2 regions of the Rhizobium sp. P43 genome follow, and region 1 is predicted to be linked to the other one. Evidence: riboswitches for the same ligand, from Rfam matches in the RefSeq annotation. Region 1 holds a riboswitch; the other holds the start of a gene.

Region 1 (7,894 bases):
CGGTCGGCTACGCGACGCTCTATGGTGACATGAACGGTGGCTTCAATCCGATCAAGGACCTCTACAAGATGCAGGTCTATGCGCTGTCGGCCTGGCGCAACGCCAATGTTCCGCCGGGTGCGCTTGGCCCCTCGGGCGAGGTGATCCCGGCCAACATCCTGTCGAAGGCCCCCTCTGCGGAGCTTCGACCGAACCAGACCGACCAGGATTCGCTGCCGGCCTATCCGGTTCTCGACGACATTCTTGAATGCCTGGTCGAGAAGGAAATGGGTGTCGACGAGATCGTCGCTCGGGGCCATGACATTGCGACCGTACACCGGGTCGAGCACCTGCTTTATCTCGCCGAATACAAGCGCCGCCAGTCGGCACCGGGCGTGAAGATCACCAAGAAGAATTTCGGACGCGATCGTCGCTATCCGATCACGAACCGGTTCCGCGATCGCTGAGCGATCCGGGACGGCCGAGAGGAAGCATCATGCGCAGTTCCGTCGAAATCTTTGACATCAACACCCGCGAATGCGAGGTCGTCTGGCAGACGGAAGATCTCGTCGAGGCGCCGAACTGGTCGCGGGACGGCGAGTTTCTGATCATCAACGGCGATGGGCTTCTCTATGCCCTGCCGCTCGATGAGGAGGACCCAGAGCCGGAACTGATCGACACCGGTTTTGCCGTTAGACTGAACAACGACCATGGCATTTCGCCTGACGGTGCCTCGATCGCCTTTTCGGACCATACGCTCTACGGCAAATCCTGCATTTATCTGCTGGGCGATGGTGACGACGAGCCGCGCCAGGTGACCGACAATATGCCGTCCTATTGGCATGGCTGGTCGCCGGACGGAAAGGAACTTGCCTATTGTGGTGATCGCGGCGGTGTCTTCGACATTTACACGATCTCCACGAAAGGCGGGTCCGAGCGACGTCTGACGCATGGCGAAGGTCACAATGACGGTCCCGATTACTCGCCTGACGGTCAGTGGATCTATTTCAACTCAAGCCGCAGCGGCACCATGCAGATCTGGCGGATGCGCACGGATGGGAGCGACCCGCAGCAGCTGACTTCGGACGGCTACGGCGACTGGTTCCCGCACCCGTCGCCGGATGGGAAGAAGGTGCTGTTCCTCTCCTACGACGCTGACGTGACAGGCCATCCGCGTGACAAGCAGGTCAGGCTTCGGCTGATGGATGCCGATGGCGGCAATGTCGAGACGCTTCTCGAGTTCTTCGGCGGGCAGGGCTCGATCAACGTGCCGAACTGGGCGCCGGACGGAACGGCCTTCGCCTTCGTGCGCTATTTCCCACGGCCTGAGTGACGCTGTCGCTTTTGGTCTGTCCTCCGCAACCTCCGTCAAGTAGAACACCTGTGTCAGGTGCCTGCCGGAAGGCGGGAGAATCGGGAAGCCGGTGAAAATCCGGCACGTGCCCAACGCTGTGAGGCGGACGTGACGTGTGAGGGGAAACCCAGCCACTGGAGCAATCCGGGAAGGTGCGCGTCGCGGATGAAGCCCAGTCAGAAGACCGGCCTGGCGAGATAGACCGAACCCGCGTGGACGGCGGGCGGTTGCGCATTGTGGGGATTACGATGCACGACAGACCGAACGAGTTTCTCGTCCGGACAGCGCCCTTTGCCGAGCCTGACAGGGACGCCGTCTACCGGGCCATCCATACGCGCCGTGACGTGCGCGACCAGTTCCTTCCCGATCCACTGCCGGACGATCTCGTGCGCCGGCTGCTGCAAGCCGCCCATGCGGCGCCATCCGTCGGCTTCATGCAGCCCTGGAGTTTCCTGCTGATCCGCAATTCCGAGACCCGCGAGGCGGTCTGGCAGGCGTTCAGCCGGGCGAATGAGGAGGCTGAGGCGATGTTTCCTGAGGAGCGTCGCAGCGCCTATCGCGCGCTGAAACTGGAAGGCATCCGCAAGGCGCCGCTCAATATCTGCGTCACCTGCGATCCGGATCGTGCGGGGCCGGTCGTGCTCGGGCGGACCCATGATATGCGAATGGATGCTTTCTCAACCGTTTGTGCGATCCAGAACCTCTGGCTGGCCGCCCGGGCCGAAGGGGTGGGCCTCGGCTGGGTCAGCATATTCCACGAGGCGGAGGTGAGGGCGATCCTCGGAATACCGGATCGGGTGCAGATCATCGGCTATCTCTGCCTCGGCTATGTGGATGAACTCTATGCCGTGCCGGAACTTGCGTTGAAGGGCTGGCGCCAGCGCCTGTCGCTCGACGATCTCGTCTTCGAAGACCGCTGGGGCGAAAAGCCGGAGGAGCCCGTCACTCCTGCAGCGGCTGGGGTCCCGGGGCTGCGGGGTTCCTGAGGTCGATCGTCCCCTTGTCCGACGGCAGGAAGGCGGGCCCCACCTGCCTAACATTCAGGTTTGCCTCGTCGAGCTCGCGCTCGATCACCGGCTGGGTGGTCGGCTCTGTCGGTTTTGTCTTGGGGGAGACTTCCATGATCGAGGATTGGTACTCAGGAACGGCAGATCTCGGCGTCATGCGCTGATAGTATTGCTGCAGGTTGCAGCCACAGGAGGGTTCTGCATCGCTGCGACGGTTGCGATAGAGAAAGGCGTTGGGCAGATCGCGATAGGGGCGGCCGGTGACCGCCGAAACCATATCCACTGTCTCGCTCAGTTCCGGAGCATGGAAGAAGAGCTCGGTCTGCGTCCCTGGACACATCTGCTGGCATTGCGCCGCGTCGCGGGCAAAGTTCATCGCCGAGGTCTGAGACGAGATCGGGAAGAAACCGCCGTCGCAGGTGCGCACACAAAGCGTGCGCACATTGCCGCTTGGCAGCATTCCGATGGACGGCGGTGTGGCTGAATAGGCGGCTTCCGCTGCCCTGTCCGGACGGTAGGGTTCTGCCACGCTGTCGAGATAGGGGATGCGCTCTGCCTCTTCTGGATAGGCGGCCTGATCCGGGCCGCAGCCATTTTCCTCAAGCGCCGTGACCAGGGCCGCACGGGTGTCGGCAACCCGGCTCGCGCGCAGATCCGCGAGCCTTGCGGTCAGGATGTCGCGATTGGCCTCCATGCGGGAGATCGCGGTTGCAAGATCGCTGCAGTCGTTGCCGCCATCCGGACGTATCTGGACAATCGACGAAGTCAGGCAGCGGAGCCGACGCTGGTCCTGGCGTGCCTTGCGCAGTTCAAGGTTCTGCTGGGCAATCGCGCTGGCATAACTGTTGATCTCGGGCGATGGCGAGCCCTGTTCGACCAGCACAAGCCGATCCCGCAGCCGTTCGCAGAGCGCCGAGGCTTCCGCCCCGCCCGGGATGACGCTAGCGAGCGTGAGCAATACAGCGATCGAAATTGTTATTCTGCTCGGCACATCCGGATCCCAGTGGTCGCTTGCAAGGCAGAATAAAGCCCTTGTAAACCCAGGATAGCCGAGTGCCGGTGAAATGAAAATGACGGATGACATGGCGGATGCATGCGCTGTCATCCGCCATGCGATGTGGATTACGCGGCCTGCGCTGCCATCAGCGTCATCGGCTCTTCCAAGACGCTGCCGTCGATCGCCGCAATCGCCTTCATCCTATCGAGCAGGTCTTCGGAGACCTCCCAGGATACCGCGACCGCCTGGACAACGCCGATGCGGCGAGGTTCTCCGATCCGGATCCCTGGGCAGCCCATGCGCTTGAACATGCGTTCCAGGAAGACATCCGTGACGGTGACGATATGGCTGAGGTCCGAGGCGAGCCCGAGTTCGCCGACACCGCACATCAGTTCTGCTGCGGCAATTGTGACCTGGTTGCTGGCGCGGTCCTGCGAAATCTCGGGGTCGATGCAGAAGCGGCTGGATTCCCACACGGCTGCACTACGAATTTGCGGCCCATTGCCTAGAAGGATCGGGAATGTATCGTCGAGCATATTCGGCCCGAGGGTTGGCAGCAGACGCAAAGACCCCCGCAACTTTCCTTCCTCACTATAGGAGAGAACATAGAGCGGATTGGCCCGATCATAGTCGTCGATTTCCCAGGCGTCGCGGACTTGCACCTCCCAGCCGAGGAGGTCATGGAAGACCCGCTTTCTCAGCCTGTGCATCGCGTCGATATCGGCTGGAAACTGGCTTCTGCGGCTACCGTTGATGATCCTGATCATGCTTTGCTCCTTCTTGCAGAACGGAACAGGCAAAATGCAGTTCAATGGTCGTTTATGAAACTGACGGTGGCGACAGCTTCAGCGCTTGCAATCTGTGATACGATCAAGGGATTTGCAAAGCGGGCTCGGCCAACCTGGGGATCAGGCCGCGCCATACCGCTTCCGCCACAGCCTGGGCATTGTTGACGACATCGAGTTTTTGACGCGCATTCGCCATGAAATGACGGATGGTGCGTTCAGAAATGCCCAGGATGACGGCGGTTTCCCAGTAGCTTTTGCCGGCTGCAATCCATGCCAGTGTCTCCCTCTCACGACGTGTCAAAGGGCGAGCCCGGGCTTTTTCCTGATGGTCACTGGTTGATGTTTTGATAAAACGTGCATTCAGAAGGGTCGCGAGGCTCAGGATGTCGCGGTCGTTCTGACGGCGCCAAGCCGCCAGTTCATCGAACCTGGAGGGAAACTCGACGAGCAGGCAGCTCTGTCTGCCGGCCAGGGGATAACCGACAACCCTGTGATGGTGATGGGCGGTCCGGTGCCAGGACATGAACTCGATCGGCTCAAGAGCAGAGAGCACGCCGGAAATTTGCTCGAGGATCGGCTTTCGGTTCAATGTCCGCGCCAATTGCTGGGCATTGCGTTTCTGGCTGTAGAACATGTTTTGAACGCGTACGCGCCCGCCGGGGATCACGCCGCTCAAATAGATGATCGGGCCGGTCCCATAGGATGCCTGAAGCCTTGAGAGAGTGGACGCTGGATCAGGCTTCTCCTGTCGGTCCAGCCAATCCAACAGATCAAAATAGACTTCAGACGCGCCCATCAACTATGCCCTAGATTTCCAGGGGAGCAGTGTCGGGGCTAGCACTTTGGCTTGTCTAGATGGCAGATTTCGCGAAGCGAGCGGCGAGGCAAGGCGCCGCTCGCTTTTTTCGATCTTCAGCCTGTCGGCTGGGAGGCTTCGACCACGGCGAGCGCTGCCATGTTGACGACGCCGCGCGATGTAACCGATGTCGAGAGCACATGCGCGGGCAGGGCCGCGCCCAGAAGGATCGGGCCGACATGCAAGGCATCCATCATGGTGCGGACAATACCGAGCGAGATGTTGGCGGCATCAAGGTTCGGGAAGACCAGCAGGTTTGCCTCGCCGGTCAGGGTGCTGTCCGGCATGGCGCGCTTGCGCAGCACTTCCGACAGGGCCGAGCCGCCCTGCATTTCGCCATCGACCTCCAGTTCCGGTGCCTTGTCACGCAGGATCTGAAGGGCCTGACGCATCTTGGACGCGCTGGCAGATGGCCGCGATCCGAAGTTGGAATGGGATAACAGGGCAGCCTTTGGCGTTATGCCGAATCGGCGGATTTCCTGCGCCGCGAGCATTGTCATTTCGGCGATTTCCTCGGCGCAGGGCTCGTCCGTCACGAAGGTGTCGGTGAAGAAGATCGCGCCGCGCTGGGAGATCAGAAGGCTCAAGCCCGAATAGTCACGCACGCCCGGACGCTTGCCGATAATCTGGCGCACATCACGGACATGACGGTCGAAGCGCCCTTCGACGCCGCAGATCAACGCATCGGCTTCGCCACGCTTGACGGCGAGCGCACCGATGACCGTTGTATTGGTACGGACGATCGTCTTGGCGGCTTCGGGGTTGATGCCGGCACGCCCGACCAGCGAGAAATAGTCGTCGACATATTCGCGATAACGCGGATCGTCTTCCGGGTTCACCAGCTCGAAATCCGTGCCGGGGCGAATACGCAGGCCATAGCGCTTGAGACGCGTCTCGATGATCTGCGGACGGCCGATCAGGATTGGTTCGCCGATGCCATCCTCCAGCAGGACCTGGGCGGCGCGCAGCACGCGCTCGTCTTCGCCTTCGGAGAAGATCACACGCTTCTTCGCGGCGGTCTTCGCTGCTGCAAAGATCGGCTTCATAACGAAGCCGGAGCGGAAGACGAAACGGTTCAGTTGGTCGAGATAGGTATCGAAGTCTGTGATCGGTCGACGCGCCACGCCGCTATCGGCTGCGGCCTTGGCGACCGCCGGAGCGATGCGCAGGATGAGGCGCGGATCAAAGGGTGAAGGAATGAGGTAGTCCGGTCCAAAGGTCGGCGTTTCGCCGGTATAGGCTTTCGCAGCGACTTCCGAGACTTCCTCGCGGGCCAGCGCTGCAATCGCGCGCACGGCCGCCATCTTCATCTCTTCGTTGATCGTCGTTGCGCCGCAGTCCAGCGCGCCGCGGAAGATGTACGGGAAGCAGAGAACGTTGTTGACCTGGTTCGGGAAGTCCGATCTTCCGGTGCAGATCATGGCGTCCGGACGGGCGGCGCGTGCCTCTTCCGGCATGATTTCCGGCTTCGGATTGGCGAGCGCCATGATCAACGGCTTCGGTGCCATGCGGGCCAGCAGTTCTGGCTTGAGGACGCCGGCGGCCGACAGACCGAGGAAGACGTCTGCATCGTCGATGGTTTCAGACAACGACCGCTTGTCGGTCTCCTGGGAGTAGATTTCCTTCCAGGGGTCCATAAGCTCGTTGCGGCCCTTGTAGACGAGCCCTTCGATGTCGTGGACCCAGATGTTCTCGCGCTTTGCACCCAGGATCACGAGCAGGTTGAGGCAGGCCAGCGCTGCAGCACCGGCGCCTGAGGCGACGATCTTGACGTTTTCTATGGCCTTTCCGGCCAGTTCCAGACCGTTGAGGATTGCGGCTGCCACAATGATCGCGGTGCCGTGCTGGTCGTCATGAAAGACCGGAATGTTCATCTTGGCGCGCAGCTGGTCTTCCACCTGGAAGCATTCGGGCGCCTTGATGTCTTCGAGATTGATGCCGCCGAATGTGGGTTCCAGCGCCGAAATGGTCGAGACCATCTGATCGACAGTTGGGGCCTCGATTTCAATGTCGAACACATCGATGCCCGCAAACTTCTTGAACAGAACGGCCTTGCCTTCCATGACGGGCTTGGAGGCGAGCGGTCCGATATTGCCGAGCCCGAGAACGGCCGTCCCGTTGGAGATGACGGCGACCAGGTTGGAGCGCGCCGTATAGTCGTCGGCGGCAGCCGGATCGTCCTTGATGGCGAGACAGGGGGCGGCGACGCCCGGGGAATAGGCGAGTGCCAGATCGCGCTGGTTGCCAAGCGGTTTGGTGGCCTGGATTTCCAGTTTCCCGGGACGAGGATAGCGGTGATAGAAAAGCGCCTGTTCGTCGAGATCGGCAGTCGGGTTGGCTACTTGCGGCTTGTTCTTGTCCTGAGAAGTCATTGGTTCACCGGCAATTCCTGTCTTCACACACTCCTTCACGTCATACACGAATTGGCTGCAAGTGGTAGACTTTAGTTCCGTGATCCCCGGTCTGCGCGGAATGCGTGCTGGAATGGGTCAATCGCCGCAAATCTTCCAATGTCATCTTCCTGAAACACGAGTCTGGTTTAGCGCTTGGCAGACAGCGAAAAGGATCGTGCCGTGGAAGACGCCAGCGAAACACGTCATTTCAGGACCCTGTTCATCTCGGACGTCCACCTCGGATCGAAGGCCGCCAAGACGGACTTCCTTCTCGATTTTTTGCGGACCCATGAAGCCGATACCATCATCCTGGTGGGCGACATCGTCGATGGCTGGCGTCTGAAGCGCAGCTGGTATTGGCCGCAGGCATGCAATGACGTGGTGCAGAAACTGCTGCGCAAAGCGCGCAAGGGGACCAGGATCATCTACATCCCCGGCAATCACGATGAATTCATGCGCGACTTCCCGGGCATCCATTTCGGTGGCATCGAGGTGGAGCCGCGCATCGTTCATGAGATGG
Region 2 (7,894 bases), 2.2 Mb from region 1:
CGTCGGCTCGAAGGCCGTCGCGGCGAAATCACCACCCGGCAGGCGGCTTCCTGCGGTCCAGGGCGTGCCCTTTTCGCCGATCGCTTCACCGATCTTCTCAAGCGCATGTTCGGCAAGGCGCCGGTAGGTCGTAAGCTTTCCGCCGAAGACGTTCAAAAGCGGCGCATCGCCTGCAGTTCCCTCGACCTTCAGGACATAGTCGCGCGTCGCTTCCTGGGCCTTGGACGCGCCATCATCGAAGAGCGGGCGCACGGCGGAATAGCTCCAGACGATATCGTCGGGACGCACCGGTTCCCGGAAGTATTCGCTTGCGGCATCACAGAGATAGCTCACCTCTTCGGGGCTGATGCGAACGTCCTTCGGATCTTCGGTGTAGTCGCGATCCGTCGTGCCGATAAGGGTGAACTCGCCCTCGTAGGGGATAGCGAAGATGATGCGGTTGTCCGGATTCTGGAAGAAATAGGCACGCGGATCGGTGAACTTCTTGCGCACGATAATGTGGCTGCCCTGTACGAGGCGGACATTATGCACGTTGTTGCGACCGAAGGCTCCGGCCAGCACCTGATCGACCCAGGGGCCGGCGGCATTGACCAGCATGCGGGCACGATGGGTCACGGTCGAGCCGTCGCGCTGCGATTTCGTCGTCACGACCCAGTGGCCGTCTTCACGATGGGCCGAGACGACGCGGTTGCGGCTCAGGATCGTCGCGCCGCGGATCTGTGCATCGCGGGCGTTCAGAACCACCATGCGGGCATCATCGACCCAGCCGTCGGAATATTCGAAAGCCTTGGAGAAGACCGGCTTCAAGGGCTTGCCGGCAGGATCACGGCGCAGATCAAGCGTCTTCGTCGCCGGCAGCAGTTTGCGACCGCCGAGGTTGTCGTAGAGGAAGAGGCCGAGGCGGATGAGCCAGGCCGGTCGGATGCCACCCTTCTGGAAGGGAAGGACGAAACGCAGCGGCCAGATGACATGCGGCGCCATGGCCCAGAGCACTTCGCGCTCCATCAGCGCTTCGCGCACCAGACGGAATTCGTAATGTTCGAGATAGCGCAGGCCGCCATGGATCAGCTTGGTGGCGCCGGAAGACGTGCCGGAGGCGAAGTCGTTCATTTCAGCCAGGGCGACGGAGTAACCACGACCGGCCGCATCGCGCGCGATCCCGCATCCGTTTATACCGCCGCCGATCACAAAGAGATCGTAGATTGGCTGCCCCGACATCGTTCCTCCGTATGTTCGCACCTGCAGCATTTGCTGCCATTGCGAAAGCGTGAATATATTTTTCGAAATTTAAACGAATGTCAAACGAAAGTTATTCCGCAACTGCGTCGGGGGTTTCAGGCGCTGTTTCAATGATGCGCACATCGCGTTCGGCGCAGATCTGGCGCACGCTGGCCGAGGGACAGTGGTCAGTGATAAAGGTCTGAACCTGCGAGATATGGCCGATGCGGACGGGTGCGGTGCGCTCGAATTTCGAGGCATCAGAGACCAGGATGACATGACGCGCATTGGCGATGATGGCCTGGGCCACTTTCACTTCGCGAAAATCGAAATCGAGAAGTGCCCCATCCTGATCAATCGCCGAGACGCCGATGACGGCGAAATCCACCTTGAACTGGCGAATGAAATCGACCGCGGCCTCACCTACGATACCACCGTCCGAGCCGCGCACCACGCCGCCGGCAATGACGACTTCGATCGAGGGAAAGATACGCAAACGATTGGCAACATTGATGTTATTAGTAATGACCATCAATTCCTTGTGGTCGATCAACGCGTCGCCGACGGCTTCCGTCGTGGTGCCGATATTGATGAAAAGCGAGGAATTGTCCGGGATCAGGCTGGCTGCGGCGCGACCGATCGCCTGTTTCTCGGTGGCCGCCATGGAGCGGCGCGCTTCGTATTTGACGTTTTCATTTCCGCTGGGATAGACAGCGCCACCGTGGATGCGGTTGAGGGCGCGGGAATCGCACAGGTCGTTCAAATCCTTGCGTATTGTCTGCGGCGTGACCGCGAAGCGCGCCGCGAGCTCATCCACCAGGACGCGGCCATGCTCCTTGGCCAGAGCCATGATCTCTGCCTGCCTTGCCGAGAAAATCATATCGGCCCCTCCCCTTTTTTCGTTTTTCTTCAATCTAGGCAAAAACGAAAGAGGAGCAATAGAGGAATGAGAATTACCGGCGGCGCAGGAGGAGAATGAATGCGACGCCGCCGACCAGTCCGGTGACCACACCGATCGGAACGTCTTCCGGTGCCATGATGGTGCGGGAGACGATGTCGGCGAGGATCAGCACGATGGCCCCGAGGAATGCCGACCAGGGAATGACCCTGACATTGTCACTCCCCACGATCAGGCGGACAAAATGCGGCACGAGCAGTCCAACAAAGCCGATTGCGCCGGAGAAGGCGACCATGACCCCCGTCAGGAGGGCCGTCACAAGGAAGAGTTCGGCGCGAAATCTGGGCACGACGACGCCGAGCGTGGCGGCCGTTTCGTCGCCCATGGCCAAAGCATTGATCTCTCGCGCCCGCAGCATCACGAAAGCGAGACCCAGGGCGAGCGTCACGGCCGGGTACGGGATGTGATCCCATTGCGCGAGGCCGAGACCGCCCAGCATCCAGAATACCACCGTGTGAGCGGCACGCGGATCGGCGAAGAAGATGGCAAGATTGGCCAGCGCGGTTGCCACGAATGCAATCGCAACCCCGGAAAGCACCAGCCGATCTGCGGCAGCGCCCGAGAAGCGGGTGACCATGAGGACGGCACCGGTTGCGAGCAGCGCACCGCCAAAGGCAAACAGCGGCACAGTCAGGAGGCCGAAGACGAGGCCCGTGTGAAGCAGCGCGATCACGGCTCCAAGCGCACCGCCGGAGGACACGCCGAGCAGATGCGGGTCAGCCAGAGGATTGCGGGTCACGGCCTGCAGCACCGTACCAACGACGGCCAATCCTGCGCCGACCAGCGCCGCCAGCAGGACACGCGGAAAGCGGACATCCCAAACGATGCTTTCGCGTCCCGGCGACCAGGTCGGCTCGAAGGTGCCCGGTGCGAGCTTGTTGACGATGATCGCCCAGACGGTTTCGACCGGAATGGCGGCCGAGCCTAAGGACACGCCTGCGGTTACGCACAGGACGAGCAGCACCATAGCCAGACCCGTCCAGAGAAACAATCGACCCTGCATTACTGCTGCCTTGCCTATTCCTTGCCGGGCGGGGCCGCGTCCACGGCCCCGCCAGAAGTGTCACATATTGCGAGGATGGAAGGCCTTCGCGAGGCGATCGATGGCCTGGACATTGCGCGGACCGGGCGTGGCCTCGACATATTCCAGGACCACGAAGCGATCCTGCTTGACTGCGTCGAGGTTCTTGAAGGCCGGGTTTTCTTTCATGAAGGCGATCTTCTGCTCCGCGGTCACTTCACCGTAGTTGACGATCACGACGACTTCCGGATTGCGCTCGATGACCGGCTCCCAGGAGACTTCGGTCCAGCTCTTTTCCACGTCTTCCATGATGTTGACGCCGCCAGCGGCCTCGATCATCGCCGTCGGGATGCCAAAGCGGCCCGAGGTGAAGGGTTTTTCGGTACCAGAATCATAGACGAAAACGCGCACAGGCTTTTCGACGGCGCCGATCCGTGTGGTGATGTCGGCGAGCTGCTTGCGGTAGCCAGCCACCAGCGCCTCGGCACGATCCTCGACGCCGAAGATCTTGCCGAGATTCAGGAGATCGACAAACATGTCGTCCATCGTCGGCTTGTTCTTGGCCATGATGTGGATGCAGGATTCGGTCAGCTCATAGACCTTGATGCCGAAGGGGGCGAGCGTCTCGGGCGTCACCTCGCCGCCGACCTTCATGCCGTAGTTCCAGCCGGCGAAGAAGAAATCGGCGTCGGCGTTCAGCAGGACTTCCTTACTCGGATATTTGGGCGAAAGCTCCGGCAGTTCCCGAACACCTTCCCGCAAGCTCTCGTCCAGGGTCTTCCAGCCGGAAACACCGGTATAGCCAACCATTCGGTCCTGAAGCTTCAGCGCCAGCATCATCTCGGTCAGATTGACGTCGTTAGAAATTGCACGCGCCGGTGCGGCGTCAAAGGTGACATCGCGGTTGCAGCTTTTCACGGTGACGGGGAAAGCGGCTGCGGACGTTGCAGCAACCAGTCCTGCCAGCAAAGTGACGGAGGAAGCGACGAGAGAAATCTTGAACACGGTTTATGCCTTTCAGTTTTAGCTGAGCGTTCTGGAAAAGGTGAAATGGCCGGCATGACTGGATGAGCTCGAGACCGAATACATGCGGGCACTGACGCCGAAGGTCTGCGATACGGCATCCTCGGTTAGGATTGCCTCCGGACTGCCGAATGCCGTCATCCGGCCGTGATGCATGATGGCGACATGCGAGGCGAAAGAGGCGGCAAGATTGATATCGTGCAGCGTGGTGATGATGGTCAGCTGGAGCCCCGCCAAGAGATCGAGGATCTCCAGCTGGTGGCGAATATCGAGATGGTTCGTCGGCTCATCGAGGATGATGATCTGCGGGTCCTGTGCCAGGGCTCTGGCGACGAGCACTCGCTGCTTTTCCCCGCCCGACAGGGTGGAGAACTGGCGATGGGCAAGCCCCACGACATCGAGATGTTCGAGCGCATGGATGACGGCCTCATGATCCCGTTCCGCCCAGCCGGTCAGACCCTGGCGCCACGGCACCCGCCCCATCATCACGACGTCTCGGGCGGTGAACGGGAAATCAGCGGGCATTTCCTGCAGGACAACGCCAATCTTGCGGGCGAGCTGGCGGGGCGAGAGGCCGCGAAGATCCGCCCCGTCGATTTCCACTTTTCCCTGAAGGGGTGTCACGCCGCGATAGAGGCAGCGAAGCAGAGAGGTTTTGCCCGCACCGTTTGGTCCGACAATCGCGAGCCGGTCGCCGGCGGCGATGCTGAAGCTTACATCGCGAACGAGATAGTGGCCGAGCTTCGGTCCCCAGGCGAGACCGGATACGGTAACGGAGCAGCCGAGCGTATCGCAACTCATTGGACGGCCTCCGGGCTCATTTCCGACACAAGGATCGCAGCCGGGATGCGGGCAAGGGTCTTGCCACGCAGGCCTGCAGGTCGCTCGGCCTCACGCGTCATGCCATCCGGCATACGCAGATAGAGGTCCGCGAAATCGACCAGGGCCTCAAGGTCGGTGTCGGGCTGAACATCGCCAAAGAGATAGGTGACCTTGCCAGACGCCTGAAAGGCAATCGTGCACGGGCGATCGCAGCCGGCCATGCAGACGGTTCCCGCGACCATGAAATCGGAGCCGGTATCGGCTCCGAGCCGGTGAAGGCTGTCCGTCAGACGATGCAGCAGATCAAGGCCTGGCCGGCATGTTTCGCCACGCCGCCGGCAGTCGGTGCATACCGTTACATGATGTCGTTTTGATTCTGCCACCCAAGCCCTCCGCAGGAGATCTCCGGAGGCAAAATGACAATATGTTGCACGCGCAAAGACGCGCGGCCGCAAAGCCAGTTCGTATCCATCGGCACACCCCGTCCGCTACGTTTTTTCCCACTTGACGGCAGGTCTCCTGGCTTACGGATATCTGCTGCATCCACCTTCCCACGACAAAGCGCAGTGGCCCGGCGCTGACGCGCCGAAAGGATGACAGCAATCCGCCTACAGTTGCGGGGGCAGCCACGGTCTTGGTCCCTGTTGGGTCGTCCGCACCGTGTTCCCTATTAATCCCCTCGGAGTCATCCGCTGGGGAACCGTCATCTGTTTGATTAAGGCCAGCGAGCCCCGTCAGTCAAGTCTTGTCGTTTTGTTATGTAATATCGTTACATTTGTCTAGTGTGATTTTGTCCCGTCCTTGGGGAGAGTACCGTCACGGTTTCACTTCGACACCATGACAATGGCAATGTGTCAGACCTCGCGGGCTCGATCAGCGCTTGTTGTACTCGTCCATGGTCTACGTCCAGGGATCGGGCGAAATCCTTCGCCCATGGATCTCGGCTGCGGCTAGCCTGGCGACATCTACTGAGCCAAGCGTTTCCCTCTCCACAGCGACCATTGAGATCCGGCGTATCATCATCATGACCCTGAGGTTGAAGTGCCTCAAAGGCTCAACCGGTCACCCGTCCGGACGTTCCCGCGGACCTTTGGAAGCAGAGGCCGGATTTGACACGGATCGGCAAAATTGGCAGCAGTGTCTTGGACTGGGAGGAGACTGCATGGCACGACGTGGTGAGGGTCACACAAGACTGGATGATGCGGCTCGGGCCGGATGGCTCTATTATGTCGCCGGCCGGACGCAGGACGAGATCGCCGCCGCCATGGGGATATCGCGCCAGAGCGCGCAGCGCCTGGTTTCGCTCTCTGTCGCGGAAAAGCTCATCAAGGTGCGGCTCGATCATCCGATCGCAGCCTGCCTTGAACTTGCCGACGCCCTCAAACGCAAGTTCGGACTGAAGGAGGTGGAGATAGTTCCCACCGATCCCGGGTCTGAATCCGCAACCGTGGGCGTTGCGGAAGCCGGCGCAGCGCAGCTTGAGCGCTGGCTGAAACAGACCGATCCGCTCGTCATCGCGATGGGCACTGGCCGCACGCTGCGCGCGATGATCGATCAGCTCTCGCCCATGGAATGTCCGCAGCACAAGATTGTCTCTTTGACCGGGAACATCAGTCCAGATGGATCGGCCGCCTATTTCAACGTCATCTTCTCGATGGCCGATGCGATCAAGGCACCCCATTTCCCGATGCCGCTCCCGGTTATCGTGTCCTCAGCCGATGAAAAACAGCTTCTGCACAAGCAACCGCTCGTGGCGCCCACCATTGCGCTCGGCCGGCAATCGGACGTCACCTTCGTCGGCGTCGGCGAAATGAACATGAAGGCGCCGCTTCTGGTCGACGGCTTTCTGAAACCCGACGAGATGCAGGATCTTCTGGGCGCCGGGGCCGTCGGCGAAATCTGTGGCTGGATTTTCGGAGAAGACGGCACACTGCTCAAGCATCCTGTCAATGAGCGGGTTGCCAGCCTGGAAATCCCCTCGCGGGAAACCTCGACCGTTGTCGGTCTGGCACGGGGTCGACGCAAGCATCCGGCGATTCTCGCGGCGGTGCGCGGCGGGCATATCAACAGCCTGATTACCGATGAAGAGGCGGCACGCTATCTCCTCTCCAGCTGAGATAGACTAAATTTTTCAATTGGATTTCATGGATTTAGGTCATCCTTGCGGCACCGCAGCAAGGAATCTGGATTGACATTTTTCGCCCTTGAAGTGAGTAATTGCCCATGAGCAAAGCGAATGCTCATTACTCTTCTGGGAGGAAGACATGAACTTGAAGACGATTTTGCTGGGCGCCTGCTCAGCGCTGGCGCTTGCCGGCATGGCCTCGGCCGAAACCCTGACGATCGCAACCGTCAACAATGGCGACATGATCCGGATGCAGGGTCTGACCTCGGAATTCACCGCCAAGAACCCCGACATCCAGGTCGAGTGGGTCACGCTCGAAGAGAACGTGTTGCGCGAGCGCGTCACGACCGACATCGCGACAAAGGGCGGCCAGTACGACATCATGACGATCGGCACCTATGAAGTTCCGATCTGGTCCAAGCAGGGCTGGCTGCTGCCGCTCGAAAACCTCGGTGCCGACTACGATGTCGATGACCTTTTGCCGGCGATCCGCTCGGGCCTGACCGGCGATGACGGCAAGCTCTATGCTGCTCCGTTCTACGGCGAATCCTCGTTCATCATGTACCGCAAGGACCTGATGGAGAAGGCCGGGCTCACCATGCCTGACGCGCCGACCTGGGAATTTGTCGCCGATGCTGCCCGCAAGATGACGGACCGCGCCAACGACATCAACGGCATCTGCCTGCGCGGCAAGGCCGGCTGGGGCGAGAACATGGCCTTCCTGACG

What was found. A riboswitch is a leader RNA that binds a small molecule or an ion and turns the genes downstream of it on or off. The one in region 1 is predicted to bind cobalamin.
Region 2: linked by a shared signal. The riboswitch ahead of AC1PUL_RS17555 (DUF1636 domain-containing protein) and the one ahead of bluB (5,6-dimethylbenzimidazole synthase) in region 1 are both predicted to bind cobalamin.

What each region holds. Positions count from the first base shown of each region.
Region 1 covers NZ_CM161539.1:1,284,388-1,292,281, forward strand. The annotation lists gene AC1PUL_RS06355 (NAD+ synthase) at 1-446, shown strand, start outside; gene AC1PUL_RS06360 (TolB family protein) at 476-1,312, shown strand; cobalamin riboswitch at 1,351-1,540, shown strand; gene bluB (5,6-dimethylbenzimidazole synthase) at 1,582-2,319, shown strand; gene AC1PUL_RS06370 (DUF2865 domain-containing protein) at 2,276-3,331, opposite strand; gene AC1PUL_RS06375 (acyl-homoserine-lactone synthase) at 3,463-4,104, opposite strand; gene AC1PUL_RS06380 (helix-turn-helix transcriptional regulator) at 4,208-4,921, opposite strand; gene AC1PUL_RS06385 (NADP-dependent malic enzyme) at 5,038-7,353, opposite strand; gene AC1PUL_RS06390 (UDP-2,3-diacylglucosamine diphosphatase) at 7,555-7,894, shown strand, end outside.
Region 2 covers NZ_CM161539.1:3,496,213-3,504,106, forward strand. The annotation lists gene glpD (glycerol-3-phosphate dehydrogenase) at 1-1,218, opposite strand, end outside; gene AC1PUL_RS17535 (DeoR/GlpR family DNA-binding transcription regulator) at 1,310-2,098, opposite strand; gene AC1PUL_RS17540 (FecCD family ABC transporter permease) at 2,172-3,179, opposite strand; gene AC1PUL_RS17545 (ABC transporter substrate-binding protein) at 3,240-4,193, opposite strand; gene AC1PUL_RS17550 (ABC transporter ATP-binding protein) at 4,221-5,021, opposite strand; gene AC1PUL_RS17555 (DUF1636 domain-containing protein) at 5,018-5,425, opposite strand; cobalamin riboswitch at 5,535-5,762, opposite strand; gene AC1PUL_RS17560 (sugar-binding transcriptional regulator) at 6,205-7,158, shown strand; gene AC1PUL_RS17565 (ABC transporter substrate-binding protein) at 7,307-7,894, shown strand, end outside.